Regions from separate parts of the Streptococcus agalactiae genome, predicted to be linked through region 1. Evidence: predicted binding sites of a transcription regulator. Region 1 holds the regulator's gene; each other region holds the start of a gene.
The links. Region 1 encodes Rex, which represses fermentation and respiration genes when NADH is low (regulators of the CRP and FNR family bind a similar motif). Its sites were predicted from a motif close to TTGTGAANTANTTCACAA; they were not measured.

Region 1 (11,212 bases):
CATTCGTTTTTTATGGAGTATGTTGAGTTACAGTAGTGGCTTGCCAGGAGGAATTTTTTTACCAATTCTAGCTTTAGGATCTTTAGCAGGTGCTTTTTTTGCAGTAGGTATGCAGTACTTTGGTATAATATCTCATCAGCAGATATCTTTATTTGTTGTTCTAGGAATGGCGGGCTATTTTGGTGCAATCTCAAAAGCACCACTAACAGCTATGATTTTGGTTACAGAAATGGTTGGCGATTTAAAACAATTAATGGCTATTGGAATTGTAACAATGGTATCTTATATTGTCATGGATTTATTAAAGGGAGAACCTATTTATGAAGCGATGTTGGCTAAAATGACCTTCAATCCAAAAGATAAAGTAATGACACCTACATTGATTGAATTAACTGTTTCAGATAAAATATCAGGAAAGTATGTCCGAGATTTAGAATTACCAGAAAATGTGTTAATAACGACTCAAATTCATCATAAGACATCGGCTGTAGTATCAGGAAATACTATCTTGAATGCTGGCGACACCATTTTTTTAGTTGTGAATGAATCGGAAATTAAAGAAGTACGTGAACAGCTGATGTAAGCTAATTAACGCTTAAATAATAAAAAATAGAAACTAGTCATGGATTTAACTAGTTTCTATTTTTTTGTATTTATATTTCTATAGACAAGCGTACTACCGTCTTTTTTGTTGGTAAATTGTTTGCGGTACTGGCGAGGAGTTGTATGATAATAGCGTTTAAATTGGCGATTAAAATTTGATAGATTATTAAAACCAACGCTGTTGGCAATATCAATAATGGCCGTAGTGGAGTTAATAAGATGCTCACTAGCTTTATTAAGACGAACTTGTATGATAAATTCTGTACAGGATGTTCCAGTATGCTGTTTAAATACGGTCATAAAATGTGTCTTACTATACCCCATATAATCAGCTAAAAATTCAATGGTAAGATTTTGCTGGTAATTATTATTAATATAATCAATCAGATCACGAATTCTCTCGTTTTTTCTGTAGGTATCATCAGTATGTTTTTTAATGACATATTGATGATAATAGAGTAAATACAAGAGTTCGTTTAATTTAGCTTTTAGGAGTAGCTCAAAATGTCGATTTTCTTCTTTTGAAATATTAAAAATATCAAACAAACAATTTTTGATATCATTATATCCTGTCATACTAGGTTTGATACATTGAATAAACTTAAAAGAGCTAGTCTGCAACGGTTGTAAATAACGAAGGCTAACTTGGTCTACAATAGAATATCCTATTAAATCTAAGTGAAATTTAATGCTATCTGTGATATGCTCTTTATTTTCAATCGGATGAATAGAATGCATACCATTTGGACGGATCAAGATAATATCACCAGATTGGCTATTAAAAAAATCATAATCGATGTGATAACGTGCGGTCCCCTCGTGGACATATGAAATTTCAAGTTCCGGATGCCAGTGAAATAAAATGTCAGGGTAACCATTTCTAACCTCAGTATGCATGTGTTCATAGGGTAATAAATGCCGGTTATCTTCTAAATTATGTGATAGTAAATTATCAAGTGAGTTCATCGTTTTTCTTTCTAAAATCGTAGGATAGTATTATTATAACAGAAAACTATCAAAAAATGGGTTTCGTAGGATAGTATTATTTTTTGAAAGGATAGTGTAAGTTTTGTATAGGAACATGACATATAATATAAGTCATAGAGAAAACGCTTTAAAATTTTTGCTTAGAGTGTTTCTAATAACTTCAAAATCCTTACAGGGTCGTTTAATCTCCTTATCTCATGTAAGGATTTTTTGTTGTATTAATATGACCAAATTTATTAATATACTCAATTATTTATTTTTTCAAAACAGAATAACTATGTGAAAAAAATAATTTTAGGTCTCTCAAAAACACGTATAGCCATTTCGAATCTCAAATATTTTATTATGACTATTGCAATAGTTACGAATCTATTATTCAACTCAACAATAAGAAAACTCTTCAGTAAATCATTATGTTAAACAAGCTCTGATAGTTGAAGATAAGTATAGGTAAAAGTCGATTTAATCTCTGAAACAAAATTTAACTTAATTAATAGAACCGTTGACGTATCAGGTATCAAATCTTTTTGGTTTATATGTGATATAATGAAAGAACATATTGAGATATTTGGCACCCTCTTGAAAGGCAAAGGTTACTTGTATGATTAAACTAATAGCAACAGATATGGATGGAACTTTTCTACGCTCAGATAAAACTTATGATAAAGCACGGTTTTCTTCTTTATTAACGTTGATGGAGAAGTATGATATTAAATTTGTAGCTGCTAGTGGTAATTTATACGATCAATTGTTGTTAAACTTTTTGGAATACCCTAATCGTATCGCCTACGTCGCTGAAAATGGTGGTCGTGTCATTGACCAAGATGGCACATTACTAAAAGAAACTTATTTATCTAATGATACAGTTGCAGCTGTTTTATCCTATTTATATCAGAACTATCCTGAGACACTCATCAGCTTATCTGGTGAAAAACGTTCATACCTTGAGCGAAGAACTCCTATTAATAGGCGGACTGAATTAGAATACTATATGCCTAATTTTATCTATAAAGACCATTTGCTGCCCTTAGATGATGACCGCTATTTTCAAATGACACTTTGGGTAAATGAAAATCTTGTTTCTGAGATGTTGTTAGATATTAGTGAACACTTTAAAAATCATCATATCAGATTGACCTCTAGTGGTTTTGGTTGTATCGATGTCTTACCAGCTGATGTCAATAAAGCGGATGGTATCGCTATTCTTCTTGAAAAGTGGGGATTGAAACAGGATCAAGTGATGGTTTTTGGTGATGGGGGCAATGATGTGGAAATGTTGAGAGCAGCAAATATTTCTTACGCTATGTCAAATGCGCCAGAAGAAATTAAAGCTATTGCTAAATATCAAACAGTTAGTAACGATCAAGATGGTGTGTTAGAAACGATAGAGAACTTTCTTCACAAGATGAGTGATAATGAATAGAACCACGTAGCTTTTAACGAAGCATACTATTCAATTCTCAGGTGAAATTTTGTTATAATACAAGAAAGCCTAGAGAAATATTTAAGAATGAAGGAGAACGATGTTAGAAGTTATTGACAAAGCTTTAAGAGATTATCAAATGAAACGAGAACAGTTTTTTGAGATTAACAATCAGACAGTACAAGAAGGTGCCATTGTTTTCACAGGAGATTCTATCGTTGAGTTTTTTCCTTTAAAAAAACATTTAGGACGTGACTATCCTTTAGTTAATAGAGGAGTAGCAGGATCAGATACTTATTGGCTTTTAGAAAACTTGAGAACCCAAGTATGGGAATTATTACCATCCAAAGTATTTATTTTAATTGGAACAAATGATATTGGTTTAGGGCATTCACAGTCAGAAATCATAGCTAATATCACGGATATAATTGCAGAAATTCGTGCGGAATCTTATATGACAGAGATTAATATACTGAGTGTTTTACCTGTTAGTGAAGAAGATGACTATATAGAGCGTGTCAAGGTAAGAAATAATCAAACAATAAAAGCTTTAAACAAAACCTTATCAGTAATTTCTGGCATTAATTATATTGAATTGTATGATTTATTAGTTGACGAAAAAGGTCAGCTTGCTAGCAGTTTTACAAAAGATGGTTTGCACCTAACAGATCAAGCCTATGCTAAAATTTCTGAAACGATAAAACTCTACCTTTAAAAGTGTTTTGATACTATTTTTATGTATTTAAATACACAGAATTAGTGAAAAGACCTTCTAAGTAGAAAGTTCATGTCATGGATAGTACCAGTATTTGGCGAATCAATGTCAGTAACTGGTCTTTTTTAATATTATGATAAGAAAAAACAAGAGGGGTAAATGATGGTAAAACAAGTATTTCCAAAAGGTTTTTTATGGGGCGGGGCAACTGCTGCCAATCAATGTGAAGGAGCTTACAATGTTGATGGACGTGGCCTAGCAAATGTAGATGTTGTTCCTACTGGAGAAGATCGATTTGCAATTATTTCAGGACAAAAGAAAATGTTTGATTTTAAGGAAGGATACTTTTATCCAGCAAAAGAATCAATAGATTTTTATCACCATTATAAAGAGGACCTTGCATTACTTGCAGAAATGGGTTTCAAAACCTATCGTATGTCAATAGCATGGACGCGTATTTTTCCAAAGGGTGATGAGCTATATCCAAATGAAGCTGGCCTTCAGTTTTATGAAAATATTTTTAAAGAGTGTCGTAAGTATGGTATTGAACCTTTGGTAACCATCACACATTTTGACTGTCCTATCTACCTTATTAAACATTACGGTGGGTGGCGGAGCCGTAAAATGATTGGTTTTTATGAGCGCCTTGTACGAGCTTTATTTACTCGTTTTAAGGGGTTAGTTAAATATTGGTTAACCTTTAACGAAATCAATATGATTTTACACGCTCCTTTTATGGGCGCTGGCTTATATTTTGAAGATGGTGAAAATCAAGAGCAAATTAAATATCAAGCAGCTCACCATGAGTTAGTGGCTTCGGCTATTGCAGTAAAAATTGCTCATGAAGTTGATCCAAATAATCAAATCGGATGTATGCTAGCTGCAGGTCAATACTATCCAAATACATGTCATCCACAAGATTATTGGGCTTCGATGCAAAAAAATAGAGAAAATTATTTTTTTATTGATGTGCAAGCGCGTGGCAAATACCCTAATTATGCTAAAAAACATTTTGAGCATTTAGGTATTTCAATTCAAATGACAGCAGAAGATCTTGCTTTGTTAAGAGACTATACGGTTGATTTTATTTCATTTTCTTACTATTCAAGCCGAGTAGCTTCAGGTAATCCAACCGTCAGTGAACAGGTTCAAGAAAATATTTTCGCATCACTTAAGAATCCTTACTTGAAATCTTCTGAATGGGGATGGCAAATTGATCCGCTTGGATTACGTATTACCTTAAATGCTATCTGGGATCGTTATCAAAAACCGATGTTTATTGTTGAAAATGGACTTGGAGCAGTAGATATTCCTGATGAGAATGGTTACGTAGAAGATGATTATCGTATTGATTACCTCCGTCAGCACATTGCTGCAATGAGAGATGCTATATATGTAGATGGTGTTAATCTAATTGGTTATACTACATGGGGATGTATTGATTTAGTATCTGCAGGAACTGGTGAAATGGAAAAACGCTATGGTTTCATTTATGTTGATCGCAATAATAAAGGAGAGGGAACACTCAAGCGTTACAAGAAAAAATCGTTTTATTGGTATAAGAAGGTTATTGCAAGTAATGGCAGTCAAATAGAATAAAGAACAGACTAATAACTGTTAACTCTCTTTTTCTCATTCATAAAATAGTGTATAATAATTGAAAGAAATTAAGATTAATAAGGAGATTTCATGAAATTTGAAAAACGGCAGGTCTATTATGTTGTCATAACATTTGCTATTTGCTATGCTATACAGGCTTATTGGGGAGCTGTTTCTAATATTTTAACTACGCTTCATAAGGCAATATTTCCTTTTTTGATGGGAGCTGGAATTGCCTATATTATTAATATTGTTATGTCAGTCTATGAGCGGTTATATGTAAAGCTTTTTAAAGGATCTAGACTATTAATGGCAATCAAGCGTAGTGTTTCTATGATTTTATCCTATGCAACTTTTATTGGTTTAATTGTCTGGCTATTTTCAATTGTCATTCCAGATTTGATTTCTAGTTTGAGTTCTTTATTGGTTATTGATACCGGAGCACTTGCTAAATTGGTTAATAATCTCAATGAAAATAAACAAATTTCTGAGGCTTTAAATTATATGGGAACAGATAAAGACTTAGTTTCTACTTTAAGTGGTTATAGCCAGCAGATTTTGAAGCAAGTTTTATCTGTTTTAACAAATTTACTAACCTCAGTTTCCTCTATTGCGGCAACACTCCTGAATGTTTTTGTTAGTTTTATTTTTTCAATTTACGTTTTGGCAAACAAGGAGCAGTTGGGACGTCAGTTTAATTTGTTAATTGATACCTATTTAGGTTCAACAGGCAAAACATTCCATTACGTTCGTCATATCCTTCATCAACGTTTCCATGGTTTTTTTGTAAGCCAAACTTTAGAAGCTATGATTTTAGGAAGTTTGACGGTTATTGGTATGTTGATCTTCCAATTTCCTTATGCTTTAACAGTTGGGGTTTTAGTTGCTTTTACAGCTCTAATACCGGTTGTGGGAGCCTACATTGGTGTTACAATCGGTTTCATCTTAATTGCTACTGAATCGCTTACTGAAGCATTCTTGTTTGTTCTTTTCTTGATCCTTTTACAACAATTTGAGGGAAATGTCATTTATCCAAAAGTTGTCGGTGGATCGATTGGACTGCCTTCTATGTGGGTTTTAATGGCTATTACTATCGGAGGTGCTTTATGGGGAATCTTAGGCATGTTACTTGCTGTTCCTGTTGCAGCTACTATCTATCAGATTGTAAAAGATCATATTATCAAGCGACAAACGCTTAGAAATCGTGCACGAACCTATCGTTAAATAAAAAATACTTAGATTTTTCATCTAAGTATTTTTTATTGATTTAAAACATGAGTTTTTGATTGGTTTACGAATATTATGACTGGAGGTGTTTTATGTACCATATTGAATTAAAAAAGGAAGCTTTACTACCAAGAGAACGCCTAGTTGATTTAGGCGCAGATAGATTGAGTAATCAGGAGTTATTAGCCATTCTCTTACGTACAGGTATTAAAGAAAAACCTGTTCTGGAAATTTCAACACAAATTTTAGAAAACATAAGCAGTTTAGCAGATTTTGGTCAATTATCCTTACAGGAGTTGCAATCCATTAAAGGAATCGGTCAGGTTAAATCCGTCGAAATAAAAGCTATGCTAGAACTAGCAAAACGGATTCACAAAGCTGAATATGATCGTAAAGAGCAAATTTTAAGTAGTGAACAATTAGCGAGGAAAATGATGCTCGAATTAGGGGATAAAAAACAAGAACATTTAGTAGCTATTTATATGGATACACAAAATCGTATTATCGAACAGAGAACTATTTTTATTGGTACTGTACGTCGTTCAGTAGCAGAGCCAAGAGAAATTCTACATTATGCTTGTAAAAACATGGCAACTTCTTTGATTATCATACATAATCCTCCCTCAGGTTCTCCAAAGCCCAGTGAAAGTGATTTAAGTTTCACTAAAAAAATAAAACGATCATGTGATCATCTGGGAATTGTCTGCCTAGATCACATCATCGTTGGAAAAAATAAATATTATAGTTTTCGAGAAGAAGCAGATATTTTATAAATAATGAACTATTTATTGCTGCTGGTTCATGAAATAAAGTAAAGTTTGTAATTCGCTTGTTAAATCTACATACTGAACAATGATATCTTTTGGTAATGTTAAATGAACTGGAGAAAAACTCAAGATGCCTTTTATACCTGCTTTGACTAAGATGTCAGCAACTTCTTGGGCTTCTGTACTAGGTACTGTTAGGATAGCAGTTTCAATATCACTATCTATTAAATGGTCATTGATAGTCGAAATACCGTAGACAGGAATGCCATCCTCGGTTGTTTTACCAACTAAATCATTGCTATCTAAATCAAAAGCCATTGAAATTTGCATTTTATTGCGATCGTGGAAACGATAATGCAAGAGAGCTCTACCGATATTTCCACATCCCACCAACATAACATTTGTTGTAGAATGATCGTTCAATATTTCTGCAAAGAAGTTCATAAGTTTTTTGACATCATAACCAAAACCACGGCGTCCTAGTTCACCAAAATAAGAAAAATCACGTCGAACAGTAGCAGAATCGATACCTAGGGCATCTGCAATTTGTTTGGAACTAGCTTTTTCGATGCCATCAGTATTAAAACGTTTAAAAATACGGTAGTACAGTGATAAACGTTTAGCAGTTGCTTTAGGAATAGACTTATCCATAATCACAAAATTATCTCCTTGTTAAAAATTTTATTATTCGATTTAGAATTAGTTATATAACTTAATTCTTCACATCTCTATTGTACAAAAAGATTGTGAAAGTGACAACAAAATGGTTCGCAAAAAGACCACTAAAATGTTAAAAATAGTGGTCGATAAATTATTTTGCAGTTTTCGTAAAGATATCACGCTCAACGAGGCTGTCCATTAAGAAATAAAATTTGTCTTGAAGAATTTTATGATCGGTAGATTTAAAGATATTTACTATTCTAAGGCCAGATTTATCAGTAATTAAGAGCTTAAAACCAGAAAGTTCTTTATTGATTGTAATCTTTAGAGGAAAGCCATCGCCAGAATTAGGTACTGTTTCTAGGAGACGCTCTAATTCATAATTACCTAAGCGATTTTGAGTGAATGTAGTATCGCGTAAGGTATATTTTTTAATGTTCGGGCTGATAGTGTAAATGTAATTGCAGTCTCGAAGATTTATTTCTTTTTCAAATGCCATATTAATCTCCTATAATTTTTCTTAAGGTTTTAGCTAATTCAAGAATTTCTTCTTGGGTATTTAGTTCTGAAAAACTAATACGTATTGATTCATTTAGACGTGGTGAGTTGGCTCCATACAAGCTTGTTAAGACATGGCTAGGTTCGACTGTTCCTGCAGTACATGCAGAACCTGTTGAAACTGCGAATCCAGCTAAATCTAATTGTGTCAATAACAAGCCATTATTCTGTCCAGGAAAACCTATATTAAGTACATGAGGTAAGCAGTCTTGACCGTTATTAAGATAGAAGTCAAGGTCTGAAATAGCATCTAAAAAGGTCGTTCTCAGCTGACTAATGTGAGTCCAATTTTTAAGGGTGTTAGTCGTAGCATCAGTAAGAGCTTGAGACATTCCAGCAATACCAATTATATTTTCAGTTGAAGCACGCCTTTTTTCCTCTTGGTCTCCACCGTGAAGTAGACTATCAAAGTGATGGGGAGCACAGTAAAGTATCCCAACACCTTTTGGACCGTGAAATTTATGGGCAGAAGCAGCTAAAAAGTCAATTCCTAAAGAATGAGGATCAAGTTCCATTTTGCTAAAGACTTGAACAGCATCAACGTGAAAAACAGCTTGGTGGTTCCTGAGAAGCTGACCAATCTCTTGAATTGGTAAAAAGTCCCCGGTTTCATTATTAGCAAACATGAGAGATACCATAATAGTATCATCTCGTAAAGCCTCTTGAACGTCTTTTGCAGTAATTTGTCCATGGTGTGGTTTTAAGTAAGTAATATCAAAACCAAATCGCTCTGATAAGTAAGTCATAGTATGTAGGACTGAATGATGTTCAATTTCAGAGGTAATAATATGTTTACCTTTTAGCTGATTTGCAAGAGCATACCCTTTGATAGCTGTATTGTTGCTCTCAGTTCCCCCAGAAGTGAAAATAATTTCACGTGAATTAACATTTAGATATTCAGCAATAATTTGTCGACATTCACGTAAAAGTTGATTTGCTTGACGCCCAAAGGTATGTATACTAGATGGATTACCATAGTTACTTGTCATGACATTGGTCATTTTCTCAATAACAGATGGGGTTAGAGCGGTAGTAGCAGCATTGTCTAAATAAATCATCAATTAATCCTTCTTATCTGAACGATATGAAAATAATGGACTTAAAGGTTTTCTTTCATGGATACGGATAATGGCGTCTGCAATGAGATGGCTAGCGGTCAGATATTTAATATTGCTAGGGATACGCTCTTTAGATAAAACAGAGTCTGTTACGATAATTTCTCTAATTGGTGCAGACTCTAAAATATCAGCTGCGCCGCCAGCAAAAAGCCCATGACTAGCAACAGCATAAATCTCAGTTGCTCCACCACGTTCTAAAATTTTTGCAGCTTCGGCAAAGGTTTTTCCTGTATTTAAAATATCATCAATAATAATAGCTTTCTTACCTTCTACCTCACCAATAATATAGCCTTCTTCACGTTCAGAATCATCTTGTGCATAATCAATGATAGCAATTGGAGAGTCAAGGTATTCTGCCAAACTACGAGCACGCTTGATTCCAGAATTTTTAGGACTAACAACGACGACATCTTCACCAGAGAGACCGAGTTGATTATAGTGTTCAGCAAATAGTGGGACAGTAAAAAGATTGTCAACTGGGATATCGAAGAACCCTTGTACTTGCACTGCATGTAAGTCGAGGGTAAGAACTCGATCAACTCCAGCTTTAACTAACATATTAGCGACCAATTTTGCAGTAATAGGTTCACGAGATGCAGCGATGCGGTCCTGACGAGAGTATCCAAAATAAGGGACTACGATGTTAACAGTATTAGCACTTGCACGTTTGCAAGCGTCAATCATAATGAGTAATTCCCAGAGATTATCATTGACTGGGAAGCTTGTAGATTGGATGATATAGATATCGTCACCGCGCACCGTTTCCTCAATATTAATCATAATTTCGCCATCAGAGAATTGACGTGATGACATCTTACCCAAAGGAATTCCTGAAGCTTGGGAAATTTTTTCAGCAATTTCTCTATTAGCGGTTAATGAGAAAAGTTTGATTTGTTTATCGGCGTATTGTTCTGCCATGAGATAGATGACTCCTTTAGATTGATACTAATAGTTTACCAAAAAAATAGAAAAAATTCACGATAAGAAACATGAAAATGCTTGCAATAACAATGTTGAGGAGAGATAGTATGAGATTTTAAGTTCTTGCTTAATGAGAATTATAAAAGAGATTGGAAAATCCAATCTCTCAACGTTAGTTATTTTTTAAAGTAGCAGAGAATCTAGCCACCTTACTTTTGGCGTATTTAAAATTAATATTATTTTCTTTTAAAAACTGGTCGAAATCTCTTTTCCCTTGTTTAGGTTGTTTGACTTCTAACTCAAGTTCATAATCTTTAATATCAGCATATATATTGCTGTCTAGAGCCATTAAGCCGATTGAAGTTTCCATCTCTCGTCTTGTTGTTGTAAGTTGTCCAAAGACAGCTAATTTGGTTGGATCAACTCCCTTTTCAAGGATTAAAGAAGCAATCTCAGTATCTTCAGGGAACTGGCCATTTTTAACGATATATTTAGCTTCTTCTAAAGTAAGGTCATGATTGTGCTCTAAATTTCCCACTTCTCTAGGGATTTTTAGTGTTAGTTCGGCACGGTTAGGTAACGTTCTAATACGAAGTGACATTCGGTGTGCTTTCATTTCAAATGTTTCTGTGTC
Region 2 (11,212 bases), 350 kb from region 1:
GTAAGAATGCTGGCAGATCAGAGCCCACTTGCTCCTCACTATCATAAGAAATATCGTTATTTTTCTTGGAAACAATCTTTGCTAATATAATCGTAACTACTAAAGCTGCAATTGCAGGAATAATATTTTGTACCATTAAGCTTGTTAAATCAACCTTAAATGCTTCTGAAGCAGCAATTGTATTAGGATTGGGTGAGATAATATTCCCAGCCTTACCACCACCAATCATTGCTAACAGTATGCTAGATTTAGAAAGATTAGCTTTTTTACCTATTGCTAATGCAATCGGAGCAACTGTAATAACTGCAATATCAATAAAGACACCTACTGCACAAATAATCATTGTTGCGATGGCTAAAGCTGTGATGGCTCGCTGTTGTCCTAATTTTTTAATGATACTTTCTGCAATTTTTTCAGCTGATCCGGTTTTAATTAAAGCACCCGCTAAAATCCCTGATGTTAAAATGCGTAATATGGATGACATCATCCCTTGCGCACCTAATACCATAGTATTGACAATTGTAACTAAATCACCGCCACCAATCAAACCACCAACTAATGCTCCAAGAATGAGACTATAGGCAGGATGAACTTTTTTGATAATCAGTAAAATAGCAAGCGCTAATCCTATTAAAGCCCCTGTTGTTGTAAATGTAGCTTCCATAACTTATCAGAATTCCTTTCAATATTAATGATTATACAAATTGATTAATCTAAAGACTTGAGTAGCAGTTTCTTTCATATTTTTATAAGCTACCTCTTTAGACATAGCCTCATCTAAACTGATAAGGCGTCGTACGATTGGAAAAAAAGCATCAATACCATGTTGATTACAAAGTATAGCATCTTCGGTGACAGATCCAGAGAATGCCACTACTTTCTTACCATATTTTTTAGCTAATTTTGCTACGCCAATTGGAGCTTTTCCCATCACCGTTTGCCCATCCAGACGACCTTCACCAGTAACTACTAAATCAGCTTCAGAAATCGCTTTTTCTATGTTAATTTCTGATAGAATAATATCAATACCAGGTTCTAAGGTGGCATTTGTAAAGGCTAAAAAGGCAAATCCAAGCCCACCCGCTGCACCTGTTCCTTCAATAGTTGCATCTGCTTTTTCACTAACTGAAGTAGCTAAAGTAGCATAATTACTTAACCAAGTATCCATTTTTGTAATCATATCTTCATCAGCACCTTTTTGGGGTCCAAAAATCGAACTACAACCTTGAGCACCACATAAAGGATTTGTTACATCACATGCAATTTTAAAATCACATTCTTTTAATTCTTCAATAACCTTATCAGTAGAGATAGATTTTAAATCTGCCAATCCTTGTGCTCCCAAACTGATTTCTTGATTATCTTTATCTAATAATGCATATCCCAAAGCTTGTAGCATACCTGCCCCACCATCATTAGTAGCACTACCTCCAATACCAATAATAAAGTGCCTACAGCCTTTACTTATAGCATCCTTTATCATTTCTCCAACTCCATAAGTGGTTGTATGGAGAGGATTTCTCTCTTCAGTAGCAATTAGGGTAATACCAGCAGCTGCAGCCATTTCAATAATAGCTAACTGACGCTGTGGAATAATACCATAACTCGCATGTACTTTTTCTCCAAGAGGCCCCTTAACAGGGATTGTTTCGATCGTCCCCCCCATACCTAGCGTCAAAGCTTCAACAGTTCCTTCTCCCCCGTCTGCTAATGGATGTACTTCCACATCCGCCCCTGGGATTACTTCATTAATTGACTCCTTTATAGCATTGCCAGCTTCTAAAGAAGAAAGACTCCCTTTCAAAGAATCAATAGCTACTACTACCTTCATTTGAAAACCTCCTTGAAAATATTTTGTGAATCTTTGTTATTTTTTTCACTATTTTATATCACTCAATTATAGTAACAAAATCAAATAACAAAAAATATAGACTATAGAACAAATGTTAGCGTTTTTATGATATGATATTTGTTATATATAACAAAAGGTAAGCTGAATGAAATTAAGAAAACAACTCGCACAACAAATCGTTACCTCTATCAAAGATGTTTGTCAACAAGATATTAATTTTATTAATACCAAAGGAATCATTTTCGCTAGTACCAATCCAAAACGTGTTGGAGAATTCCATGAAATTGGTTTAAAAGTAGCACAGACAGGACAAATGATTGAAGTAACAGATCAAGAATCTTATTTTGGGACACAAGCAGGGATCAATATTCCTTTCTATTATAATTGTGAATTATTAGCTACTATTGGGATTAGTGGAAACCCCAACCAAGTAGGAAAATATGCTTTACTTGCTCAAAAAATGACTCGACTCATCTTAAAAGAGCATGAATTAGATTATCTGGATTTCGGGCGAAAAAACGAAGCTTCTATTGTCTTACATCATCTTGTTGAAGGCAGAGAGTTAGACTACTATTACCTCAATCAATTTTTAAACCAATACCACCTATCAGAAAAAACTGACTATCGTCTACTCACTTTTGAAATCAATAGTCAAAAACAAAAATTACTCTTAAGTCAATCTGAAATGTCACTCTTGAACTTTTTTGATAAACTTGACACTGCTATTTATACCTTTAATTATCCCAATCAATACTGGCTTTTACTTTCTGACCAGATGTTTGACTATTATTATCCAAATATCCTGTCAAAGTTTGAATGCGAAAAGGGCCTCTATAAAGTTGGTATCGGACAAAAATCATCTTTATCACTTTTAAAAAGATCATATGAAACGTCTATCTTAGCCCTGAAAGCTTTAAAAGGTCAACAGAAGGTCAACCTCGTCGACGACCTTGATCTTGAACTGTTATTAACAAGTATTGATTCTAATATTAAACAATATGTGCTAAATAAAGCGCTTGTAAACTTATCTGAAAATGATAAGATCTTGCTTAACTCATATTTTAAGCATAATCTATCATTAAAAGAATGTAGTCAGGAACTTTTTATCCATAAAAATACTGTTCAATATAGGTTAAATAAGATTTATGAATCAACGCAACTCAACCCAAGAAACTTTAAGGATGCAACTTTATTGTATCTAGCACTTAAATCAGAAGATATTAACCTTCATAAATTATAATAAAAAGGAGTAACCTATGGATACTCCTTTTTATATTAAATTGAAACAGAGACTAGTTGTTTAACATGTTATCTGTTATGATGTTCAAACAATGATTGGCCATTTGTCTTAATCACTTTTTGGTACCAACCAAATGACTTCTTCTTGTAACGTTGTAGACTCCCTGTTCCATCATCATTTCGATCAACATATATTAGACCATAACGTTTACTTAGTTGAGCTGTAGACATGGATACACAATCAATGCACCCCCAAGATGTATATCCCATTATTTCAACACCATCTTCAATAGCTTTAGCAACTTGAACTAAATGTTGATTCATATAATCAATACGATAATCATCTTCAACAGTATAATCACCGTCTAGTGTTTCTATCAATTGATCTTTTGCTCCCAATCCATTTTCTACAATAAACAACGGAATCTGATAACGTTCATAATACTGATTTAAGACTAGGCGTAGCCCGATGGGATCGATTTGCCATCCCCATTCTGAAGTTGTTAAATGAGGATTAGTCAGGCCTCCAAGGATATTTCCCTGACCACTTTGATAATTTTCAAAGTCATAAGCTTGTGTCACGCTCATATAGTAACTAAACGATAGGAAATCTACTGTATTTTGTGCCAATATTTCCTCATCTCCTTCTTCAAATTTAATTTTAATACCATTATTTTTGAAATAGGATTGAATATAAGTGGGATATTTACCTCTGACATGTATATCTGAAAATAGCAGATTATGTTGTTCAAATTGTCTTGCAGCCAGGACATCTCTTGGATCAGATGTCATAGGATAAGCTGGCATAGCCAGAATCATACAGCCAATTTTAAAATTAGGGTTGATAGAACGCCCTAATTTTGTCACTCTAGCCGATGCTACTAATTCATGATGAATAGCTTGATAAAGCTCCTGAGGACTTAGTTGTGATTTGTCGGTCATAATAGCACCACTGGTGAAAGGCATATGTAAAATAGAATTCACTTCATTAAAAGTCAACCAATATTTCACCTTATCTTTATAACGCTCCATGACTGTTTGAGCAAATTTCTCAAAAAATGCTATCAAACGTCTATCAGCCCAACCATTATAGGTCTTTGCAAGATGAAGCGGTGTTTCATAATGAGATAAGGTAACCAAGGGCTCGATATTATATTTAAGCAACTCGTCAAATAAATTATCATAAAATTGTAAGCCAGCTTCGTTTGGAGCACTATCATCACCATTTGGAAAAATTCGAGACCAGGCAATAGAGGTTCTAAAAACTTTAAAGCCCATCTCTGCAAACAGTTTTATATCATTTTTATAGTTATGATAAAAATCAATTGCTTCTAGCTTCAAATTGTCTGGAGTAGGTTTGGCGGTGAAATCGCCTAAACCGCCATTTGGAAGTACATCTTGTACAGATAAACCTTTGCCATCTGTTCTAAATGCACCCTCTACCTGATTGGCAGCAACTGCACCTCCCCATAGAAAATGTTTAGGAAAAACCGTCATATTATCATCCTTCCTTTTAAAGAATTACAAGTAAATCATCTTCATTTGTAACCATTGTCTCTTCGTCTTTAACGATAATTTCAAGTTGATCAATTGAATTTGTAACCACAACCGGACTAATAAGAGAATACCCCTTTGAACTAATAAAATCAATATCCATTCGCAAAAGTAACTGTCCTCGTTTAACAAAATCGCCAACTTTGACCAATTGTTCAAAACCTTCTCCATTTAGTTCTACAGTATCTATTCCAATATGGATTAACACTTCGACTCCCTTATCATCCTTTAAGGCAATGGCATGTTTTGTAGGAAATAAACTTATAATTTCACCATCAAATGGTGCATAAACTTCACCCACACTAGGAGTGATTGCTAAACCTTCACCTAGTAATTTAGATGAAAATGTTTCATCGGGTACTTTAGATAAAGGTAATACATTGCCTACCATAGGTGAATACAATGTCTCTTTTTTTGATAAACCACTTCTAATATGTGTGTGCTCTTGAGCATTAATACTACTTTTTTCGTTTTCTCCTTCATCAATTCCCAAGAACCATGTAATAATGAAAGTCAAAATAATAGTAGCTATTGCTGCAATAACAGCATTACTGAAATTATTGCCCCCCTGTGGATTGATGTATTGTGGCAAACCAATAATAGATGGCACTACAAATGTATAGGAAGCAATATTAACTAATCCAATATAAGCTCCTACTAAACCACCTGATATCATTGCAGCGTATAAAGGCTTCTTGAATTTCAGTGTGACACCATAAAGTGCAGGTTCTGTGATACCAGCTAGTAGTGCTGATAAACCTGCTGCAAAGGCCACCTGACGTGTCTGTTTTTGTTTAGCCTTAACTGCAACAGCAAGGGAAGCTGCACCTTGAGCTAAATTAGAAGCTAACATTGCTGGTAAAATCAAAACATCTGGTGTCGTAACAGAAGCAGCTAAAAAGATTGGAGCAAATGCCCAGTGCATTCCTGTCATAACAACCAATGGCATAATAGCACCAAGAATAGCTAAAGCTAACCATGGTGCCACATGGTAAATCGAAAGCATTGCACTAGACAATCCTTTACCAATAATTACCCCCAGTGGCCCCACGACCACTAAAGCTAAAAAGCCAGAAATGAGAATAATCAAAGTCGGTTGTAAAAAACTCTTCATTACACTAGGAACAATTTTATTAATCCATCTCTCAATATATTGCATAAGAAAAACCATAATTAAGATTGGAATAACAGAAGAACCATAACTAGCCAGTGTAACCGGAGCTCCAAATAAAGATAATGGTTTTCCTTCAGCTACCATTGTCACAAAAGCAGGGTGTAAGAGAATCCCTCCTACTGTAGCAGCTAATACAGGTGTAACTTTAAATCGTGACGCAGCTGAATAAGCAATCATTATTGGCATAAAATAATAAGCGGCATCACCAAAAAAATTGATAAAAGCTACTGTTTGAGAACTAGAGTTTGCTATACCGAGCATAGGGAGCAAAATACCTATAACCTTGAGCATACCTCCTCCTAGAAGAGCAGGTATAAGCGGCGTAATGACTCCTGCAATCGTTTCAATTAATTTCTCAAGTATTGAACTCTTTTTTTGTGATGAAAATTCTCTGGTAGTATTTTCAAAATGACCTAAGGCCAAAAAAGCATTATAATAATTATTGACATCATTTCCCAAAATAATTTGGTATTGATCATTTTTACGCATAACACCGATAACATTCGGAATAGTTTTAATAACCTGATCGTTGACAATTTCATCATTGTCTAAAACTAATCGTAATCGTGTCACACAGTGGGTTACGTGTTGAATATTTTTTTCTCCCCCTACTGCTGCTAAAATAGCTTTAGCAGTCTCTTGGTATTTAGTCATCTGATATCTCCTTTAAATTTTTAACTAATCGTTTAACATGCACCGTCAGATATAGGAGTTCACTTGAATTAAGTTGATATTGGTATTGGATAGCCATATTGTTGCCGATCTCTTTAACACATTTATATTCTCTCGGATATTTTTTCTTAACTACCAAAAGTAAATCAGCATCATCATCTTCGTATTTCATTCCTGATAAAACACGTTGAGCAAATAATTTGGTATGTGTCATGAAACGATAATAATCAATTGAACTTTCATCTAGTTCTGTTCGAAAATCTATTTTTACTTTCTGTTCAATGTAAGATACAATCTCAGTGATTTTATGCGCTTCATTAAACGGATTATCCAATCCAGCATTTACAAAGTGCATAGCAATAAAAGCTGACTCATCAATTGTTAAACAAATACCCAATTCATCCTTTATAAGTTCCAGAGCCTTCATCCCAATGGAGTATTCATCAGGATAGTAACGCTGGATTTCCAACCTTAGTGGATTTTGGATAACCATTCCTTGTTCATGTCTTTCAATAGCCGAATGAATATGATCTGTCAAATTAATATAAAGAATTTCATCTAAGTTCTTACCCAATTTGATTTTACCTAGGTTGATAATTCGTTCTGAACATGCAACTACTTCTTCTGGAACAGTAATAAATAACTCCGTAAAACGGTTCATGTTATCACTATTTTTTAAAACAAATGACTTCTCAATAGCATCGCTATTAATCCTATCACCTATTCTTTTCTTAAATGCAATTCCTTTCCCCATCAGTAACACATCTAATCCTTGATGTGTTACTGATATGACTGCATTATGATTTAATACGCGTTTTATAATCATTAAAGTCCTAGTCCTTCACTCACACAATAAAAAATGACCCATCCAAGACACAACAAAAAGTCGTCGTTGAATAGGTCCCTGCTCACAAAATGTGATAACATCCTTTATTATGCAATTTTATCTGTTATCAGCTTGCTTACCTTAAATAATAACACCTGAAAACGTCTTAATTTTATCATTTCTTACTAATCTTGTCAAGCGCTTTCAATAAACTTATTCGCTTAGTTTAAGACAATAGGACTGTTCTAGTTTTATCTGAGTTTGGACTTCTAGACTTTTAAAAAACATTATCAACTTTTAGAATAATAAAAAAACGAGCCTATCGACTCGTTTTTTTATTAAGCTTTAGCAGCTTGGTAAAGTTCATTTACTTTATTCCAGTTAATAATTTCAAAGAAAGCTTTGATGTAGTTAGGACGAACATTACGATAGTTTAAGTAATAAGCATGCTCCCATACATCAAGCCCTAAAATAGGTTTCTTGCCTTCCATAATTGGAGTATCTTGATTGGCAGTTGAAAGCACTTCAAGTTTGCCTTCAGCATTAACAACAAGCCAAGCCCAACCTGAACCAAAACGTCCTGTTGCTGCTGCTGTGAAAGCAGCTTTAAAGTCTTCAAATGAACCAAAAGTTGCATCAATGTCTTCAGATAACTCTTGTGAAATTTGAGTTTCTTCTGGTGACATCAATTCCCAGAAAAGAGCGTGGTTAAGATGTCCGCCACCGTTATTGATGACTGCCTGACGAATATCTTCTGGAATTTGAGAAACATCAGCCAAGAGCGCCTCTAAGTCTTCTCCAATTTCAGGATGTTTCTCAAGAGCAGCATTTGCATTAGCAACATAAGTTGCATGGTGCTTATCATGATGTAGTGTCATCGTCTCAGCATCAATATGTGGCTCAAGCGCATCATATGCATAGGGTAAATCTGGTAAAATAATTGCCATGTCGAAATCCTCTTTTCATCTATTGTTACCCTTATTCTATAGGAATTTGGAACAGCTTTCAACTCTTTTGTTTCTTTAATTAGGGCTTTTTATGAGCAATTTTTAATAAGGCTAAATCAAAGAGATAATCCTTATCATAAGTCCCTCTTTTAATAGCATAGTCAGTCTCAATTAAAATCCTAATCGCTTCTTTTAAAAAAGCGAGGGGAAGATTTCTAGAATCTCTGACAGCAAATTTTACTTGATAAGGGTTGATTTTACGTCCTATGTAATGGGATAGTTCAGAAACAATTTGACTCTCTGACTTTCCTTTACTAGCCAATATTTTAACTTGCAAAAACATCCGAAACTGTCCTAACATGATTGCAATCAATTTGATTTCGTCTTCGCCTTGTAGACGTAAATCTCTTACTAAATCACGCGCTAAATCTATCCTACCAAGTAAGACATCTTGAGTCAAATCAAATATATTATCTTGCAGGCTTTTAGGGATAGCCTCTCTAACATCATTGGACGAAATATGACCGTCTGTTTTATATGACTTTAAGAAAGCGATATTCGTTAAAGTATCACTAAAATCATAGTTAGACTTAATCAATAACTCATCAAAAACACCTGCTTCAAAAACTAATCCTTCTTGGTGAGCATATTTTTGAAAATACGTCTTTAAATCTGATTCTTTTAAAGTATTAGCCTCTAAAACACGAGCATCACGTTTCAATAACTTTACAAGTCTACGTTTTCCATCAAGTTTTCCTGGGGCACAAATAACAAGTCTCGTAGTATCTACAGGATTCTGCAAGTAGGCTTCAAAGCGCTTCATTGCTTGTTCATCTAAATAAGTTTTTTTATCAGTCGTAATATCTTGAAACTGATCAAAAATAACAACCTTGTAGTCTGATAAAAAAGGTAAACTTTCTAAGTCTAATTCCGCATTTTGATAGTCTTCTTCACTTAAATCAAAATAAGAATAGGCTAAATCGTCTTTATTGAATCCAATTACCTGAAATAGCTTCTCTTTCATCTGAGCATATTGCCCTAAATCTTCTCCTGCTAAAACAGTTACTAACCCTAAATTATCTGGGGTAATTCTCCCAATTTCTTCAATCGCAATCATATTCCTTATTATACCATAAGGAAACTTTTCAAGGTGTCAAATAATACTTAAAATCATTCATCAACTCTATGAGAAATAATTCCAAATTGACAATCTCGGATAAAATGGTCATTATTCTCTTCTAATTCTTTTTGTAAATTGACATCTTCTAACCCCTGAAGGTCACTATATTTTTGTATTCTTTCTTTCATGATATTTAGTAGCCAAGATAGATCTGTACCAGTTTGTGACGTTTGAATGACATTTTCTGATACAAAATGGTCAACGATTAAGCCTGCTTCTAACATTAATTGCTCAAGTTGACTTCCAATATGAATGTGTCCTCCTTCCTTCTCAACAGTTTGCCAGATTAGTGATTGTATTTTATTCATATTTACAAAGCTAGGCTTAGCTAGTTCTAAACACATTGCATCACTTTCTTGAAAAACATAAAAACCATTTTGCTTTAACAAAGGTGTTAAACTTTCTATTACTTTCTTTGGATTTTTTTGATACATTAATACACGACGTCCAATAATAGCATCAAAACTTTTTGTTTCAAAGGAGGAAAGTGCTGCTAAATCTGCATTTTGATAACTAACATTAGCATAGCCATTATCATGTCTAGCTTGCCATAAAAGTTGTTCATTAATATCAATTCCTACAACATCACCTTCTTTACCAACGATATCAGCAGCCAAACGCGTTAATTCCCCACTACCACAACCAATATCCATAACTCTCATACCGGGCTGCAAAGCTTTTTTTAATAATGCTTTTGAAAAATCTTCTCTGTGAAACATAATAACACTCTCCTCTCTTCTATTTTAGCAAATTAAAGGTTAATACGTACTATCAGCAAAAAATTATAATAGGTTGAAATTTTATAGCATTATTTTCTTGTTTTCGTATCTACTTTATTATAGAATAACAACTAATCATTTTTAGCATGACGAGCTCAATTACAAAAGGATAATCATGAAAAACTATCGAAAACTTATTGTACTACTACTTCTAATCTTTTTTGCCATTTTTATGGGAGCATATGCTTACACGCATATTGTTGAAAAAAGATCCCTAACTAGCAATACTATTGAAAAAACTCTACCTGTGGTAAATCAGATTAAGCCTCAAACCATTAAAGAATACCAAAATTACTTAACTAAGGTAGCTAAACGTAATGTTCTTCCTGTAGACATTCCTCAGGCATTAAATAATGAAAAGGTAGAAATTACCGCTACTGATGGCATGCAAACATTCACTTGGAATGATAAAAATAATCCTAAGCAAAAGGTTATCTTCTATGTTCATGGAGGATCATATATCCATCAAGCTTCTGAATTACAATATATTTTTGTCAATAAACTAGCTAAAAAATTAGATGCAAAAGTTGTCTTTCCCATTTACCCTAAAGCTCCTACATATAATTATAGTGATGCTATCCCCAAAATTAAAAAATTATACCAAAATACATTAGCTAGCGTCACATCTCACAAACAGATTATCCTAGTAGGTGAAAGTGCAGGCGGAGGTCTTGCTTTAGGTCTTGCTGATAACCTTGTCACGGAGCATATCAAACAACCAAAAGAAATTATTTTAATATCACCATGGTTAGATATTGCTACTAATAATCCAAAGATTGAAAAAGTTCAAAAAAAAGATCCCCTTCTTAAAGCTTGGCAATTACAACAAGTAGCTCCTTACTGGGCAAATGGAAAAAAGAATTTTAAAAATCCTCAAGTTAGTCCTCTTTACAGTAGCCAATTTAACAAGATGGCTCCAATATCGTTTTTTATAGGAACGCACGATATTTTCTACCCCGATAATCAATTATTACATCAAAAATTAGCAA
Region 3 (11,212 bases), 920 kb from region 1:
TAGATGAGCGGGTGGTAGATGCTTGCATCAATAAAATTAGACGAAAAGTAGAACACTTACCAGATTTTAAGATTGAAACGGTGAGAGGGGTAGGGTATCGTGCAAAAAATGACTAAGCTAAGGCGATTTCGGTTTCCGTTAAGATTTTATTTCACATTAATGTTTGTGTTAACGATGCTTTTCTCAGTCCTAGCTTCTCTTTTACTAGTTGCAGCAATAGTTTTTACTTTTTTTCAAGGAGTCTTAACTACTCATGTATTACAAGTTAGCGCTCTCGCTGTTGTTTTTTTAAGCCTTGTGATAGCTAGTATTAGTATGTGGTACGGTTCTTATCATTTAACAAAACCAATTTTAGATATTAGCCATATTGTGTCCAATGTTGCAGACGGTGACTTTGAAGGGCATATTTATCGAAACAGTAATCGTCGTAAATCCTATGAGTATTATAATGAATTGGATGAGCTATCTGAAAGTATTAATCAGATGATTGTTTCTTTATCTCATATGGATCATATGCGAAAAGACTTTATCACTAATGTTTCTCATGAGCTAAAGACTCCGATTGCTGCAGTAGCTAATATTGTAGAACTATTACAAGATCCAGAATTAGATGAAGAAACACAAAGTGAGTTATTAGATCTTGTTAAAACAGAGAGCCTAAGGTTAACAAGATTATGTGATACGATGTTGCAAATGTCGCGCGTGGATAATCAGGAGACTATTGGGGAGCTATCCTCTGTTCGTGTAGATGAACAAATTCGTCAAGCAATGATTAGTTTAACAGAACGTTGGCAAGCTAAAAGGATAAATTTTCAACTGGATTCAAAACCATATACTGTTTACTCAAACTCTGACTTGCTGATGCAAGTTTGGATAAACCTTTTAGATAATGCAATAAAATATTCCGATGATATTGTAGACTTAAGTGTACGAATGGAAGAAACTAATAATCATTATCTGAGAGTTATTATTTCTGATAAAGGTAAGGGAATTTCTCAATATGATGTTCAGCATATATTTGATAAATTTTACCAAGCGGATCAGTCGCATAATCAACAAGGAAATGGATTAGGACTAGCAATAGTTAAACGTATAATTGTTCTTTGTAAGGGACGTATTAGTGTCTCCAGTCAGTTGGAAATTGGAACAGAATTTTGTGTAGAACTACCCTTATCATAATTATTTAAAACAATAACTGCCAATTGGCAGTTATTGTTTTATTTATTTAGAAATAAATATACTAAAAATAGACAAAAACTATAAAAATATTTGACAATAAATATAACAAGTGTATAATATTACAAAATATAGGAATTTGGAAGGGGATTTTTTATGGGAAAAGAAAAATTAATTTTAGCTTATTCTGGTGGTTTAGATACCTCTGTTGCTATAGCTTGGTTAAAAAAAGATTATGACGTTATTGCTGTCTGTATGGATGTTGGCGAAGGTAAAGATCTTGATTTTATTCACGATAAAGCTTTAACAATAGGTGCCATAGAATCTTATATTTTAGATGTTAAAGATGAGTTTGCTGAGCATTTTGTTTTACCAGCTTTACAGGCACATGCGATGTATGAACAAAAATACCCGCTTGTTTCAGCGCTTAGCCGTCCAATTATTGCCCAAAAATTAGTTGAAATGGCACATCAAACAGGTGCGACCACAATTGCACATGGATGTACAGGTAAAGGAAATGACCAAGTGCGTTTTGAAGTTGCAATTGCAGCACTAGATCCTGAATTAAAAGTAATTGCCCCTGTTCGTGAGTGGAAGTGGCATCGTGAAGAGGAAATTACTTTTGCAAAAGCTAACGGCGTACCTATTCCAGCAGATTTAGATAACCCTTATTCTATAGATCAAAATTTATGGGGACGTGCCAATGAATGTGGTGTGCTTGAGAATCCTTGGAATCAAGCGCCAGAAGAAGCTTTTGGTATTACAAAATCACCAGAAGAAGCTCCTGATTGTGCAGAATATATTGATATTACGTTCCAAAATGGGAAGCCTATAGCTATAAACAATCAAGAAATGACACTAGCAGATTTGATTTTATCGCTAAATGAAATTGCAGGAAAACATGGTATTGGACGCATTGATCATGTTGAAAATCGTTTAGTCGGTATCAAATCACGTGAAATTTATGAATGTCCTGCGGCAATGGTACTGTTAGCTGCCCATAAAGAAATTGAAGATTTAACATTAGTCCGTGAAGTGTCTCATTTTAAACCTATCCTTGAAAATGAACTATCAAATCTTATTTATAATGCTTTATGGTTTAGTCCAGCTACAAAAGCTATCATTGCCTATGTCAAAGAAACACAAAAAGTGGTTAATGGTATTACAAAAGTTAAGTTATATAAAGGTTCTGCCCAAGTCGTTGCTCGCCACTCATCTAATTCATTATATGATGAGAACTTAGCAACCTATACAGCTGCTGATAGCTTTGATCAAGATGCAGCAGTTGGTTTTATCAAACTCTGGGGACTTCCAACCCAAGTTAATGCCCAAGTAAACAAAGGATAAATAAAGGAAGATAAGAGGATGACAAAAAATCATAAGTTATGGGGTGGTCGTTTTGAAAGTAGTCTTGAAAAATGGGTTGAAGAGTTCGGTGCATCAATCAGTTTCGACCAAAAATTAGCTCCCTATGATATGAAGGCTTCTATGGCCCATGTCACAATGTTAGGCAAAACGGATATTATTAGTCAAGAAGAAGCAGGATTGATAAAAGATGGTTTAAAAATACTGCAAGATAAATACAGAGCAGGTCAATTGACTTTTAGCATATCAAATGAAGACATTCATATGAACATAGAGAGCTTATTAACCGCTGAAATTGGAGAAGTAGCAGGTAAGCTTCATACTGCACGTTCACGAAATGATCAAGTGGCTACAGATATGCACCTTTATTTGAAAGATAAATTGCAAGAAATGATGAAGAAATTGCTTCATTTACGAACAACCTTAGTTAATTTAGCAGAAAATCATATCTATACTGTTATGCCAGGGTATACACATTTACAACATGCTCAGCCGATTTCATTTGGACATCATCTAATGGCTTACTATAATATGTTTACGCGTGATACAGAGCGATTAGAGTTTAATATGAAACACACCAATCTATCACCATTAGGAGCTGCTGCTCTAGCAGGGACAACGTTTCCTATTGACCGCCATATGACAACTCGTTTATTAGATTTTGAAAAACCATATAGTAATTCGCTTGATGCTGTCTCAGATCGTGATTTTATCATAGAATTTTTATCCAATGCTAGCATTTTAATGATGCATTTATCACGTTTTTGTGAAGAAATCATTAATTGGTGCAGTTATGAGTATCAATTCATCACATTATCAGATACTTTCTCTACAGGATCATCTATTATGCCTCAAAAGAAAAATCCTGATATGGCAGAATTAATTCGAGGGAAGACAGGCCGTGTTTATGGAAATTTATTTAGTTTACTAACTGTTATGAAATCATTGCCGTTAGCTTATAACAAAGATTTACAAGAAGATAAAGAAGGGATGTTTGATAGCGTAGAAACAGTCAGCATAGCTATTGAAATCATGGCTAATATGCTTGAGACAATGACTGTGAATGAGCACATAATGATGACCTCAACGGAGACTGATTTTTCAAATGCAACAGAATTAGCAGATTATTTAGCAAGTAAGGGGATACCTTTCAGAAAAGCACATGAAATTGTAGGTAAATTGGTTTTAGAATGCAGTAAAAATGGTTCTTATTTACAGGATATACCTTTAAAATATTATCAAGAAATTTCAGAGTTGATAGAAAACGATATCTATGAGATATTAACTGCAAAGACAGCAGTTAAACGAAGAAATTCATTAGGAGGAACGGGGTTTGACCAGGTTAAAGAACAGATCCTGTTGGCACGTAAAGAATTGAAAGCGGAATGACTGCTTTCTGAAAAAAACCTCGTTTAACTCTGTTAAGTTTCTCACGTATTTTCAGTAAAAAACTAGCATTTTTTATAGAATTGTGCTAGAATTAACATGTAAGTGGGCAACGCCCAAAAAATAAATAGGAGGCCTGAATAATGGCAATCGTTTCAGCAGAAAAATTCGTCCAAGCAGCTCGTGATAACGGCTATGCAGTAGGTGGATTTAACACAAACAACCTTGAGTGGACTCAAGCTATCTTGCGCGCAGCAGAAGCTAAAAAAGCTCCAGTACTTATCCAAACTTCAATGGGTGCGGCTAAATACATGGGTGGTTACAAACTTTGTAAACAACTTATTGAAACTTTGGTTGAATCAATGGGTATTACTGTACCAGTTGCTATCCACCTTGACCACGGTCATTACGATGATGCCCTTGAGTGTATTGAAGTAGGTTACACTTCAATTATGTTTGATGGTTCACACCTTCCAGTTGAAGAAAACCTTGAAAAAGCACGCGAAGTTGTTGCTAAAGCACATGCTAAAGGTATTTCAGTAGAAGCTGAAGTTGGTACTATCGGTGGTGAAGAAGATGGTATTGTTGGTAAAGGTGAATTAGCACCAATCGAAGATGCTAAAGCTATGGTTGAAACTGGTATTGACTTCTTGGCTGCAGGTATCGGTAACATTCATGGACCATACCCAGCAAACTGGGAAGGACTTGACCTTGATCACTTGAAGAAATTGACTGAAGCTGTTCCTGGTTTCCCAATCGTGTTACACGGTGGTTCAGGTATTCCTGATGATCAAATCCAAGAAGCTATCAAACTTGGTGTTGCTAAAGTTAACGTTAACACAGAATGTCAATTAGCTTTCTGTCAAGCAACTCGTGACTACGCTGTTGAATTCAACGCTAACGAAGCTGAATACATGAAGAAAAAACTCTTTGACCCACGTAAATTCTTGAAACCTGGTTTCGATGCAATTACAGAAGCAGTTGAAGAACGTATTGACGTGTTTGGTTCAGCAAACAAAGCATAATTAACATAAAACAGATAATAGTTAAAAGCTCACTTATGGTGAGCTTTTTTTGGATTATATAACTTTTTATTAAATAGATACTCTTTAAAGATTGATATGCTTAAGATAATTTCGAATAAATGCCGCTGAAGCTGTGAGTTGTTGCTCTTCTTTTGGGCTTAGTGAAAGAGAAATTCTTTCTACAATTCCTACTCTACCAATAATAGCTGGATATCCAAGGTAAACCCCTTCGGACTCATAGAAGGTAGATACAGGTAGTAACTCATGGGAATCATTTAACACAGCTAAAACGATGCGGACAGCTGCGGTAGCGATACCATAACTAGTATATTTTTTACCAAAAAAGACAGTGTGCCCGCCTTTTAAAGAAGCTTCTTTTATCTGTTCTAATTCTTCTGCTTTTAATAGTGATATAGCTGGTTGTCCTTTTACAGTTACCTGACTCCAAGCGACAAATTGGGAGTTACCATGCTCTCCTAGATTATAACCACCGATACTCCTTGGATCAACTTGTAGGCGTTGACCAAGCACTCTTTTCATCCGAGCAGTATCCAATAAGGTTCCTGTTCCGATAACGCGTGATTTAGGAAATTGAGTATATTCTTGATAAAGCTGGGTGATGGCATCAACAGGATTGGTAACGACAATAAGGATCCCTCTAAAACCAGATGATTTTAACTTTTGGCTAACGTCGTAGACTTCTTTACTGGTAAATGGTAGTTCAGCAAAGCGATTAGCTTCTTTGTTATTCTGTAGTGAAATATCACCTAAGGCTGAAATCACAACATCAGCATCTGACAACGCGTCATAGTCGTTTAATACTATATTAGCGTGATAAGTAGCATTTGCCAGAGCATCTTGAAAATCAATCATATCAGCATTAACCTTATCAATATTAGTATCAATAAAGACATAATCATCACCAATACCTTGTGCAATAAGAGCGTGTGCAACAGTTGATCCAACGTGCCCCATGCCTATAATTCCAATTTTACGTGTCATATGAAACCTCCTTTGATTATTGTTGTCTATTATAATATTTTGAAAGAAAATGTAAACTAAAAAATGAATTAGAAGGAAGTGTGTCTTATTATAAAAAATATGTAAGCGATTTAGATAAAACAAATGAAAAAGTAATTTTGAAAAGAACTTGCTAGAAGAAGTAAGTTGTGATAGAATAGTCTAGTATGTGGTGCTAGCACATCCGTAAATATTGATCAATATAGGAGGAACTCGTAAAATGGCTAAAGTATGTTATTTCACAGGACGTAAAACAGTTTCTGGTAACAACCGTTCACACGCGATGAACCAAACAAAACGTACTGTTAAACCAAACCTTCAAAAAGTTACTGTTCTTATCGACGGTAAACCAAAAAAAGTTTGGGTTTCAGCTCGTGCGCTTAAATCTGGTAAAGTAGAACGCGTTTAATAAACTGAGAAAGCCTTAGGGCTTTTTTTAGTGTTTCTAAGGCTGATTTGATAGTTAGATGCCTCTATTTTTTTACAATAATAGTGAGATATGATAGAATAGAGTGATAAAAACTTTTTGAGGTAGTAGATATGACTGTAAAAATCAATACAAGAGATGGTCAAATTGAACTCTCTGATGACGTTATTGCAACTGTCGTTGGAGGTTCAGCAACGGAAATTTTTGGCGTTGTTGGTATGGCAAGTAAAAGTGCTATCAAAGATAACTTTCAAGCACTTTTGCGTAAGGAAAACTACGCAAAAGGTGTTGTTGTGAGGTCTAGTGAAGCGGGCATCGCAGTAGATGTTTATACTGTCATGAGTTACGGCGTCAAAATTAGTGAAGTTTCAAAAAATATTCAAGAGCGAGTGAAATTCAATCTCGAAAATCAGCTTGGTTTATCTGCTGATATGGTGAATGTTTATGTGCAAAGTATTAAGGTTGTAGGAGAAGATTAGTGTCAAAGATTACGACAAGTTTATTCCAAGAAATGGTACAAGCTGCCAGTACACGTCTGAGTAAACAGGCAGAGTATGTCAACTCATTAAATGTATTCCCAGTTCCAGATGGTGATACTGGTACGAATATGGGGATGACTATGGAAAACGGAGCCAAGGAAGTTTCGGACAAACCAGCGATGACTGTTGGAGAAGTTGGTCAAATTCTTTCTAAAGGTGTATTGATGGGAGCACGTGGAAATTCAGGTGTAATTACATCACAATTATTCCGTGGTTTTGGTCAAAGTATCAAGGATAAAGAAGAATTAACGGGTCAAGATTTGGCACACGCTTTCCAGAATGGTGTTGAAGTAGCTTATAAAGCCGTTATGAAACCAGTTGAAGGAACTATCTTGACAGTATCACGCGGTGCAGCTACCGCTGCTCTAAAAAAAGCTGAAGAAACTGATGATGCAGTTGAAGTTATGCGCGCAACTCTCAAAGGTGCTAAGCGTGCTCTTGCTAAAACACCGGATATGCTACCTGTTCTTAAAGAGGTTGGTGTTGTTGATTCTGGTGGTCAAGGACTCGTCTTTATTTACGAAGGTTTCCTCTCAGCACTGACTGGGGAATATATCGCATCAGAAGATTTTAAAGCAACTCCCGCAACAATGACTGAAATGGTTAATGCAGAGCACCATAAAGCTGTAGTAGGCCACGTAGCCACAGAAGATATTAAATATGGCTATTGTACAGAAGTCATGGTTGGTTTAAAGCAAGGACCAACTTACGTTAAGGAATTTAACTACGAAGAATTTCAAGGTTATCTTAGCAATCTAGGGGATTCTTTACTAGTTGTTAATGATGATGAAATTGTCAAGGTTCATGTTCATACAGAAGATCCAGGTCTTGTTATGCAAGAAGGTTTGAAATATGGATCGCTTGTGAAGGTTAAAGTTGAAAACATGCGTAACCAACATGATGCCCAAATGCAAAAGGTTGAAGTTGAAGAAACTGTCAAAGAAACTAAAGAATATGGTATTATTGCTGTTGTAGCTGGTGACGGTCTAGCTGAGATTTTTAAATCACAAGGTGTTGATTATATCATCTCTGGCGGCCAGACTATGAACCCATCTACAGAAGATATTGTAAAAGCGATTGAAAAAGTAAACGCTAGAAATGTTATTATTTTACCAAACAATAAGAACATCTTCATGGCTGCACAGTCAGCTGCAGATGTCGTTGATATTCCAGCAGCAGTAGTAGAGACACGTACAGTTCCACAAGGATTTACTAGCTTACTTGCTTTTGATCCTGCTAAGTCTCTTGAAACTAATGTAGCTGATATGACAAATAGCCTCTCAGATGTCATTAGTGGTAGTGTGACTTTAGCTGTTCGTGATACAACGATAGATGGCCTTGAAATTCATGAAAACGACATCCTTGGGATGGTTGATGGTAAAATTCTAGTATCTACACCAGATATGGAAAAAGCACTTAAGGACACTTTTGATAAAATGATTGATGAAGATAGTGAAATCGTGACAATCTATGTTGGTGAAGATGGTAAACAAGCATTAGCCGAGACCTTGTCGGAATATCTTGAGGAGACTTATGAAGATGTTGAAGTTGAGATCCACCAAGGAGATCAACCTGTATATCCATACCTCATGAGCGTTGAATAATTGATAAAATAAAAAATTAGGAGAGATACTTCTAATTTTTTATTTTATCAGAGTTTCTATTTTAGTATGATAAAGCATCAGTATTTTGAAAATTTTGACAAATTGTGTTAGAATTGTTTTAAAACATTCATACAAAGGAGATTTATGATGTCATTAATTATTCTTACGGTTATTTTGGTTTTAGTGATTGTTCTGTTGATAACTTCTTTATACGTTGTTAAACAACAGACAGTAGCCATCATTGAACGCTTTGGTAAATATCAAAAGACTGCTACTAGCGGTATTCATATTCGTGTACCATTGGGTATCGATAAGATTGCAGCACGAGTGCAGTTACGTCTTTTACAGAGTGAAATTATCGTTGAGACAAAAACAAAAGATAACGTTTTTGTCACTTTAAATATTGCTACACAATATCGTGTCAATGAAAATAACGTTACAGATGCTTATTACAAATTAATAAAGCCAGAAGCTCAGATTAAATCTTATATCGAAGATGCTTTACGTTCATCAGTACCTAAACTTACATTAGATGAGCTATTCGAAAAGAAAGATGAAATAGCCTTGGAAGTTCAACATCAAGTGGCAGAAGAAATGTCAACATACGGCTACATCATTGTTAAGACTTTAATTACTAAGGTTGAGCCAGATGCAGAAGTAAAACAATCCATGAACGAAATCAATGCTGCACAACGTAAACGTGTAGCAGCTCAAGAATTAGCGAATGCTGATAAGATCAAAATTGTAACTGCTGCAGAAGCAGAAGCAGAAAAGGATCGTCTACATGGTGTGGGTATTGCGCAACAACGTAAAGCAATTGTAGATGGGTTAGCTGATTCGATTCAAGAATTGAAAGATGCTAACGTGACATTGACAGAAGAACAAATCATGTCTATCTTGTTAACGAATCAATATTTAGATACTTTAAATACATTTGCTATTAATGGTAATCAAACGATTTTCTTACCAAATAACCCAGAAGGTGTTGAAGATATTCGTACACAAGTTTTATCTGCTCTTAAAACAAGATAATGAACTTTTTATAGAAGCAAAATAACCAGAGCATTTGCTCTGGTTATTTTGTGTCTGACTTATTTATTATAATTGGAGAGACGGAAAAAAGTTATTTTTTACCGTAACGTTTGTACTCATGAATGATTTTCAGAGCACGTTTTCTAGTTTTAATGTTAGGACTTTTAAGTCTGCGATAGGCTGACGATAGGTCTGTTTTTTCAGCCATGATTACCTCCTATAGACAATTTATTAACGTTAACAGACACCAGTATACCACAAAAAAATTAACTGGTAAAGTACTTTGTTGATAAATTTAAAAATAAATAGCAAAGTAATTAAATATCAATCAAAAGTAATAAGCTCAAAGATATATTACACCTTTATTAATGAGGTTTGGATTTGACAAGCGATGTTAAGTGAAAGATGAATGAGGAAAATACCCAACGAGAAAGTAGCTAATGGCTATCATTGTGCACATAAAAAACGATCGTTGAGTGATCGTTTTTCAGCAAACTAAATAATTATTTTTAATGTAATTGAATGAAAATTTATACTTGTGAAAGTGTATCGGTTAAGTTAATAAGGTCAGTTTTTATTTATCGTAAGCACTTAGGAAGTGTTTTGGAGCGTACCCACGAGAGTAGATAAACCCGGCATCGCGTGAAGGGTAGCTTGATTCAGAAGGCGCATACCCACGAGAGTAGATAAACCCGGCATCGCGTGAAGGGTAGCTTGATTCAGAAGGCGCATACCCACGAGAGTAGATAAACCCGGCATCGCGTGAAGGATAGCGTGATTCAGAAGGCGCATACCCACGAGAGTAGACAAATCCGGCATCACGTGAAGGATAAGACACTGTGTCTGCCTTCGCAAGACTTGCTGAAGTAGCTAATAATAGAGTGACAGCTGAAGCTGCTGTTAAAACACTGATTTTAAGTTTCATTATAAAATCCTTTCAAAGATAATAAACTATTCTTGCACAGTGGTTAGTTCATTTTGTGCATACCATATTATATCATCAAAAACTCATTAAAACAACATGTTTTTAATTTTAAACAAATATATAATTAATTAAATATCACTTAAAATTAAAAAATGAGATTTAGTAACTTATTTAATAGTATACAATCCAATAACGACTGTCTAATTTGATCTATAGTTGAGGCTAGTCGTAGATTTCACCAAAGATGTGGCAATAAAAAATCCCCTCCAGTTCCATTGTAATGATGACAATGACAAAACCTGTAGGGGTATAAATAGTCTATATTTAAATGTGGATAAATTTTATTTTAAGAAGCGTTGTAGAAATTCCTTAGTTCTTTCTTGTTTTGGATTTTCGAAAAGTTGCTTAGGAGTACCCTGCTCTGCAATGATTCCTTTGTCCATGAAAATAACGCGGTCTGATACTTCTTTAGCAAATTCCATCTCGTGTGTCACAATTATCATTGTTAATCCAGATTTAGCTAGATCTTGCATTGTTTTAAGGACCTCACCAACCATTTCTGGATCCAAGGCTGAAGTTGGTTCATCAAAAAGTATAGCTTCTGGGTTAACAGAAAGTGCTCGGGCGATTGCGACACGTTGCTTTTGCCCACCTGATAATTGTTTTGGTTTAGCTTTCCAATATTGCTCAGTCATGCCAACAGCATTTAAGTT

Region 2: a site for Rex is predicted at 1,865-1,882, ahead of QOR44_RS03785 (CdaR family transcriptional regulator). Genes of this name have one in related genera too.
Region 3: a site for Rex is predicted at 4,011-4,028, ahead of QOR44_RS00900 (class II fructose-bisphosphate aldolase). Genes of this name have one in related genera too.

What each region holds. Positions count from the first base shown of each region.
Region 1 is NZ_OX460931.1:1,049,736-1,060,947, reverse strand. Features, by position in the region: gene QOR44_RS05530 (ClC family H(+)/Cl(-) exchange transporter) at 1-583, shown strand, start outside; gene QOR44_RS05525 (helix-turn-helix transcriptional regulator) at 640-1,569, opposite strand; partial or broken gene QOR44_RS10315 (hypothetical protein) at 1,831-2,010, shown strand; gene QOR44_RS05520 (Cof-type HAD-IIB family hydrolase) at 2,192-3,013, shown strand; gene QOR44_RS05515 (SGNH/GDSL hydrolase family protein) at 3,114-3,728, shown strand; gene QOR44_RS05510 (6-phospho-beta-glucosidase) at 3,888-5,327, shown strand; gene QOR44_RS05505 (AI-2E family transporter) at 5,418-6,551, shown strand; gene radC (RadC family protein) at 6,647-7,327, shown strand; gene QOR44_RS05495 (redox-sensing transcriptional repressor Rex) at 7,340-7,978, opposite strand; gene QOR44_RS05490 (DUF1831 domain-containing protein) at 8,133-8,480, opposite strand; gene QOR44_RS05485 (cysteine desulfurase family protein) at 8,482-9,597, opposite strand; gene QOR44_RS05480 (ribose-phosphate diphosphokinase) at 9,601-10,575, opposite strand; gene QOR44_RS05475 (CYTH domain-containing protein) at 10,751-11,212, opposite strand, start outside.
Region 2 is NZ_OX460931.1:702,472-713,683, reverse strand. Features, by position in the region: gene QOR44_RS03795 (GntP family permease) at 1-664, opposite strand, end outside; gene QOR44_RS03790 (glycerate kinase family protein) at 689-1,831, opposite strand; gene QOR44_RS03785 (CdaR family transcriptional regulator) at 1,998-3,092, shown strand; gene QOR44_RS03780 (glycoside hydrolase family 1 protein) at 3,161-4,588, opposite strand; gene QOR44_RS03775 (PTS beta-glucoside transporter subunit IIBCA) at 4,605-6,473, opposite strand; gene licT (BglG family transcription antiterminator LicT) at 6,466-7,317, opposite strand; gene sodA (superoxide dismutase SodA) at 7,656-8,264, opposite strand; gene holA (DNA polymerase III subunit delta) at 8,344-9,381, opposite strand; gene QOR44_RS03755 (methyltransferase domain-containing protein) at 9,435-10,163, opposite strand; gene QOR44_RS03750 (alpha/beta hydrolase fold domain-containing protein) at 10,339-11,212, shown strand, end outside.
Region 3 is NZ_OX460931.1:133,651-144,862, forward strand. Features, by position in the region: gene QOR44_RS00880 (response regulator transcription factor) at 1-116, shown strand, start outside; gene QOR44_RS00885 (sensor histidine kinase) at 100-1,179, shown strand; gene QOR44_RS00890 (argininosuccinate synthase) at 1,333-2,523, shown strand; gene argH (argininosuccinate lyase) at 2,542-3,930, shown strand; gene QOR44_RS00900 (class II fructose-bisphosphate aldolase) at 4,071-4,952, shown strand; gene QOR44_RS00905 (L-lactate dehydrogenase) at 5,037-5,954, opposite strand; gene rpmB (50S ribosomal protein L28) at 6,193-6,381, shown strand; gene QOR44_RS00915 (Asp23/Gls24 family envelope stress response protein) at 6,513-6,878, shown strand; gene QOR44_RS00920 (DAK2 domain-containing protein) at 6,878-8,542, shown strand; gene QOR44_RS00925 (SPFH domain-containing protein) at 8,690-9,574, shown strand; gene QOR44_RS00930 (putative metal homeostasis protein) at 9,666-9,782, opposite strand; gene QOR44_RS00935 (hypothetical protein) at 10,149-10,499, opposite strand; gene QOR44_RS00940 (amino acid ABC transporter ATP-binding protein) at 10,841-11,212, opposite strand, start outside.